DNA from 3 places in the Bacillus sp. WC2507 genome. Region 2 is predicted to be linked to each of the others. Evidence: riboswitches for the same ligand, from Rfam matches in the RefSeq annotation. Region 2 holds a riboswitch; each other region holds the start of a gene.
The links. Region 2 has a riboswitch for S-adenosylmethionine ahead of ACUN28_RS27450 (cyclase family protein). Riboswitches for the same ligand answer to the same signal wherever they lie in the genome.

Region 1 (2,206 bases), 5.1 Mb from region 2:
AAATATGATGTAAATAAAAACAACGAAATTCGGGAGGTTATTATGAAAGTAATGATTTGCACAAAATATGGACCACCTAACGTTCTCCAGCTTCAAAATATAGAGAAACCTACACCTAAAAAGAACGAAGTATTAATTAAAATTCATGCAACAAGTGTATCGACTGGAGATTGTAGAATACGCGGCTTTAATAGTCCCCTCTTATTTTGGATTCCTATGCGGATCATATTAGGTTTCAGAAAACCGAGAAAACCTATACTCGGCGTAGAATTAGCTGGAGAAATTGAGGAAATTGGAACAGATGTAACCCAATTTAAAAAAGGAGATCCAATTTTTGCATTAACAGAACTAAACCTTGGTGGTTATGCCGAATACACATGTGTACATGAAAGTGGATTAATAGCATTAAAACCTACCAATGTGACGTATGAAGAAGCGGCAGTTATTTCTTTTGGCGGAACTTCAGCATTACATTTCCTGAGAAAGGGCCGTATAAAAAAAGGACAACAAGTGCTCATATATGGTGCCTCTGGATCAGTAGGAACAGCTGCCGTACAACTTGCTAAATATTTTGGTGCGACCGTTACGGCTGTTTGTAGTCATTCAAATTTTGAACTCGTGCAATCTTTAGGAGCTGATAAAATAATTGATTATACAAAAGAAGATTTTACTAAGCGGGGTGAACGCTACAATATTATATTTGATGCAGTTGGAAAACATAAAAAATCCCTTTGTGAAAAGGCATTAACACCTAATGGGAAATATGTATCTGTGAATGGAATGATGGCAAAAGTAAGTAAAGAAGATATGATTCTACTAAAAAAACTAACTGAAGCAGAACATTTAAAGCCTGTTATTGATAGAACTTACCGATTAGAAGAAATTACTGAAGCTCATATATATGTAGAAAAAGGGCATAAAAAAGGAAATGTTTCGATTACCTTAAAATAAAATATATTCAGAAAATAACATTGACAATTCTTTTTGTAAGATTTACTATTAGTAGCATATTAAAAAAACTACATACACATACTCTTATCAAGAGTGGCGGAGGGACTGGCCCGATGATGCCCGGCAACCGAGCTTATGACGTATAAGCTAAGGTGCTAATTCCTGCAAAACGAGCTTTCGTTTTGGAAGATAAGAGAGGAACCTATTTTGTCTATTCGGCACCTCTCTTATTTTTGAGAGGTGCTTTTTATTTTGGAACGTATATGAAGGGGGAACTATAGATGAAAAAAGTATTATTGAGCATTGTAAGTGGAGCGGTATTATTATTAGGCGCATGTAGCGGGGGTTCAGATAAAGAAGTAAAAGCGTTAGATGAGAAAAAGATTACTGTCGGTGTAACAGGCGGTCCGCATGAACAAATTTTTGAAAAGGTAAAAGAAGTTGCCGCAAAAGACGGTCTCGAAATTGATGTAAAAGTATTTAATGATTATGTAGCACCAAACGTATCCCTAGATGAAAAAAGCCTCGATGTAAATAGCTATCAAACGAAATCATATTTAGACGTATTTAAAGCTGAACGTAATATGAAATTAACTGAAGTATTTTCAACAGTAACATTCCCTATGGGTGTATATTCGAAAAGCTTAAAAGATGTAAAGGATTTAAAAGAGGGCGACGCAATTGCTGTACCAAATGATCCAACAAATGAACTTCGAGCTTTAAAGCTATTTGAAAAAGCCGGTGTTTTAAAAGTAGATCCAAAGGCTACAGAAAAAGCGACTGCGAAAGATGTAATTGAAAATCCAAAAAACTTAAAGATTGTTGAATTAGAGGCATCTCAATTACCGACACAACTAAGTGAAGTAAAAGCAGCTGCGATTAATACAAACTTTGCATTAGGTGCAAAATTAAGCCCTGCGAAAGATTCTATCTTCCGTGAAGGAAAAGATTCACCATATGTGAACTGGGTCGTTGTTCGTACTGAAAATAAAGATGATGCTGTTGTAAATAAATTAAAGAAAGCTTATCAATCTAAAGAAGTGAAAGAATTTATCGAGAAAAAATTTGATGGTTCTGTTTTACCGTCTTGGTAGGAGCTGACGATAATGATTGAATTAAAAAATGTATCCAAAGTATTCACAACAAAAAAAGGGAATGTGGAAGCTCTTAAACCTACCTCCCTTCAAGTAAAAAAGGGCGAAGTATTTGGAATCATTGGATATAGTGGTGCTGGTAAAAGTACATTAATTCGATG
Region 2 (2,206 bases):
GAGGGGTGGTATGATGGAATTAACATTAAATTCGACTGTATGTTTACACACGATTCAATTTCGAAAAGAGCAAAAGAATTATATTGTAAAAGATACAATTACAGGAGAAAAATATGAAATGCCGCCACTTTGGATTGATGCATTGGCAATGATGCGTGACGGTTTTTTATTGGGGGAAATTGAGGAGAAATTAAAAGAAGAGTATCCGGCCAAAGAAGTGGATATGTTAGCATTCACGAGGCAACTGTTAGAGCTAGAACTTGTCGAAATGGTAGATGGAGAAGAGATAGCTTGTACAAAGAAGAAAGAGAAAGATTATTTAGCTTGGGTACGCCCTCGTGTTGAACAATTATTTCTTAATTTAAATAAAAAATATAGAAGCAAAGGTCAATGATGATCTTTGCTTTTTTTATAGACTGTGTTTAAAAAATAACAGCGAATGCTCTTGCAAAAGCACCGTCACTATCTTTAATTTTTAAAGGTGCCGCTGAGAAAAAGAAACGTTTCGTGTTAATGGCATCTAAGTTTGTTAAGTTTTCAATTAAATAAATATTATTTCCAAGTAGTATGTGATGAATCGGTGATGTTTCTGTCGTTACCTCATCAGGAGAAATAAAATCTAAACCGACCGATTTTACTTTTAATCGAACTAGTTCTGTAGCTAATTCTTCGGAAAGATAAAATGCTTCTTTCTCATAAGCTTCTGTATTCCACTTAGTAGATAGGTTGGAATGGAAAATGATAATATCACCTTCTTTTATGTCAGCATTATACAATACTTCCTTAGGTAATTTTCGCTCTTGAATATGAGTTACATCGATAAGAACGGCCTCGCCTACAAATTGATCAAGGGGTAATTGATCGATGGTTGTTGCACCTGAAATGAAATGTGCAGGAGCATCGCAATGCGTGCCAACATGAACGACAGAATGAAAATCTGTAACTTGATAGCCTGTCTCTTCAACGTTTGTAATTGCTTCTAGTTGGATTTTTGGTGTTCCAGGAAATTGAGACATATTGTTTTCAAATGTTTGTGATAGATCAATTACTTTCATTTTACATACCTCCAATATATGTTTTTCAAATAATAAAAAGCCCATCCTTCATAATCAAGAAAGATGAGCTTTACATACTAGTTGAGTATTATCTTCCAAAATGCAATGCATTTTGCAGGAATTAGCACCTATTCAGTTTGTATAAACTGAGGTTGCTGGGCTTCAAAGGGCCGGTCCCTCTGCCTCTCTTGATAAAAGGTATATTTAATTTTAAAGTTCGGAATATTTACGATATTTAAATTGTAATTCATTTCCTTTTTTTACGCAACACAAAATAGGTATTCACCCAAATAAAGTTGCTCGCATATTGTAGCTTATGTAAATAGAATGCTGCGAAGGAGTGAGTGCAGTGACAGGGAATATATTGAATTATTATGCTGGTGGAAATACAGCTAGAGGATTCCATAATTTATACGACGAGAATTTGAAAGGGCTAGATAGGTTATTTATTTTAAAAGGTGGTCCTGGAACCGGTAAATCTTCTTTAATCAAGGCAATAGGTCGTGAATGGATTGAAAAAGGATACGATATTGAATTTTTACACTGTTCTTCTGATAATAAATCGGTTGATGGTGTAATTATCCCGAAGTTAAAAGTAGGAATTGTTGATGGAACATCACCGCATGTTATTGAGCCGAAAATGCCAGGAGTTGTCGAAGAGTATATTAATTTAGGGGTTGCTTGGGATTCAGATAAATTAAGAAAGCAGAAGGTGGAAATTGAACGATTTGTTTCAGAAGCAAGCAAAGCTTTTCAAGCAGCATACGCTTGTTTTAAAGAGGCATTAATTATACATGATGCGTGGGAGAAAATATATATTAATAATATTGATTTTGATAAAGCGAATGAACTAACAGATGAGCTGATTCAGAAATTATTTACAGATAAAGGAGGGAAACAACCGCTTGTGAAACATCGCTTTTTAGGAGCAGCTACACCGAAAGGAGCAGTTGATTTTGTTCCGAATTTAACAGAAGGGTTATCACATCGTTATTTTATAAAAGGACGCCCAGGCTCTGGGAAATCGACAATGCTCAAAAAATTAGCTAAGGCAGCAGAAGAAAAAGGATTTGAAGCGGAAGTATATCATTGTGGATTTGATCCAAATAGTCTTGATATGGTTATCGTAAGAGACTTGGGTTTTGCAATTT
Region 3 (2,206 bases), 5.1 Mb from region 2:
TGATAGTGAAGTGATTATTACAAATTTCCTGGTAATACTTTACATATGTCGAACGATTAAGATGACTTCCTGTCATCTCTTGTTCGAAGCCAATTCATCTCCCACCTACTCGCTGGGCTACGTCCTTCACGATCCTTGAGGAAGGAGTCTTCTTGGCTAAATTGATAAAGTGACGATACTGTGACAAAAATGTTGGTGTGTATATTAAGATATCGTCTTAAGTGTAAAAAGTAGGGTGTTCTCGGTATAATAACAAGTGGAGATAAAATAAACTATAATGAGTAATAGCTGTAGATAAAAGGAGAAGAAGAGATGAAGAAGGTTTTGGGTATTGCTGTAATGGGAAGTATGCTCCTTCTAGCAGGGTGTAATGGAAATAAAGATACGAAAGAACCGAAAGAAAAGGTAGAGCAATCTACTGAACAAAAAGAAGAGATAAAAGAATACCTTGCAGTACATGAAAAATACGATATAAAAATAAATAAAGAAATTAATAAAGCACTGCAGTTATTTGAAGTGGCAAAAGAAAAGGGCGGTAAGGAAATAACGAATGCTACATATAAAGAAGACGTGCAAAAGGTAACGACGAGCATGTTAGAAGATATTGATCATATACGTAAAGAAATTCGTGTTCCAAAGTCGAAAGAGAAAGAACATGAGGTATATGTTGGTTTCTTGAATGAATCAGAACAAGCGATGAAAAAATTACAGAAGTTAGCTAAAGAAGAAGATTCATCGTTGATTCGTGATATAGAAATTAATTTTGCAACAGCATCGACATACTATAAACGTTTTCAAGCAGAAACGAAAAAATAACCTTGCGCATGCAAGGTTATTTTTTCTTCTTACCATCTCCGTCTTCATCCTCGGATACTAATACCTTCTGTTCTTCGTGAAATTCAGAAATTGTTTGTCCGGTAATATTATCGAATGGAGTTATAAAAAGAAGTGATACGTTTCTTTTGAATAAAGAGTTTATAGAAGCCGATGATGACAAGTATAACGATGGTTAATGGTAATCCTATAGTAGCAAGAAGTAAGGAATCCATTTTATAACTCCTTTAATACAATTTCTTTTTATTATAAGCGAAAGATTGTAATTTCAATAACTAGCATCGCAGAAAACTGATTTTTCTAAATATATCTAATTTGATTGACTTTTCATTTTTTCAGAATTATAATTCGAAATATACAATTTGAACCAAATAATAATATAGCAATTTACTTATCCAGAGAGGTAGAGGGACTGGCCCTATGACACCTCAGCAGCGGGTTCTATAACAGGAACACCGTGCTAATTCCAGCAAGCAAGTCTTGAAAGATAAGTGATGGGCCTTTGTTTATTAAGCCTTGATCTTATTTTTTTAAGATCAAGGCTTTTTGTATTCTAAAAAGAGAAAAGGGAGTAATGGGGAAAATACGTTAATAAAACTAAGTAAATTTATGTGTTTAGGGGGTTATTGAAGTGTATGTAATTAAAAAATTATCGGTTATGGTATTCACACTATGGGTTATTACGACAGTGACATTTCTAATTATGCATATTATTCCAGGCGATCCATTTTCATCGGATGCGAAAATCTTTCCTGAAGAAGTGATACAAAATATGAGAGCAAAGTATCATCTTGATGAACCGTTATGGAATCAATATGTTGCGTATCTAGACGGCGTAGTTCATTTTGATTTTGGTGAATCCGTTCAATCGACGGGGCAAGGCGTATCAGAAATTATAACGACAGGATTTGGTCCATCAGCGATTATTGGTTTACAAGCACTTGTTATTTCATTATTAGTCGGAATTGCAGCAGGTACATTTGCTGCTCTCTATCACGGGAGAGTAATTGATTATGGTGTGAGTTTACTTGCGATTCTCGGCATATCTATTCCAAGTTTTATTTTAGCACCACTATTTATACAAGTATTCGCTATTCAATTTGAGCTCTTACCAGTAGCGTCTTGGGGCACATTCGAGCATACGGTGTTGCCATCCTTTGCATTAGCGTTAGGGCCAATCGCGGTTATTACAAGGTTTGTTCGTTCTAATATGATCGAAGTTTTGCAGAGTGATTATATTAAGCTAGCAAGAGCGAAAGGTATACCAATTAAGAAGATTATTATAAGACACGCTCTTCGGAATGCAATTGTTCCAGTACTTACATTTGTTGGACCGTTAATGGCTGGGCTTTTAACAGGGACTTTCGTTATT

Region 1: another riboswitch for S-adenosylmethionine. It lies ahead of ACUN28_RS00620 (MetQ/NlpA family ABC transporter substrate-binding protein); the one in region 2 lies ahead of ACUN28_RS27450 (cyclase family protein).
Region 3: another riboswitch for S-adenosylmethionine. It lies ahead of ACUN28_RS00570 (ABC transporter permease); the one in region 2 lies ahead of ACUN28_RS27450 (cyclase family protein).

The regions. Positions count from the first base shown of each region.
Region 1 covers NZ_JBQXPN010000001.1:108,430-110,635, forward strand. The annotation lists gene ACUN28_RS00615 (NAD(P)-dependent alcohol dehydrogenase) at 43-951, shown strand; SAM riboswitch class I at 1,033-1,147, shown strand; gene ACUN28_RS00620 (MetQ/NlpA family ABC transporter substrate-binding protein) at 1,233-2,045, shown strand; gene ACUN28_RS00625 (methionine ABC transporter ATP-binding protein) at 2,058-2,206, shown strand, end outside.
Region 2 covers NZ_JBQXPN010000001.1:5,230,066-5,232,271, reverse strand. The annotation lists gene ACUN28_RS27455 (hypothetical protein) at 14-394, shown strand; gene ACUN28_RS27450 (cyclase family protein) at 423-1,055, opposite strand; SAM riboswitch class I at 1,141-1,253, opposite strand; gene ACUN28_RS27445 (PRK06851 family protein) at 1,405-2,206, shown strand, end outside.
Region 3 covers NZ_JBQXPN010000001.1:98,724-100,929, reverse strand. The annotation lists gene ACUN28_RS00580 (lipoprotein) at 313-816, shown strand; partial or broken gene ACUN28_RS00575 (DUF3951 domain-containing protein) at 833-1,049, opposite strand; SAM riboswitch class I at 1,223-1,328, shown strand; gene ACUN28_RS00570 (ABC transporter permease) at 1,466-2,206, shown strand, end outside.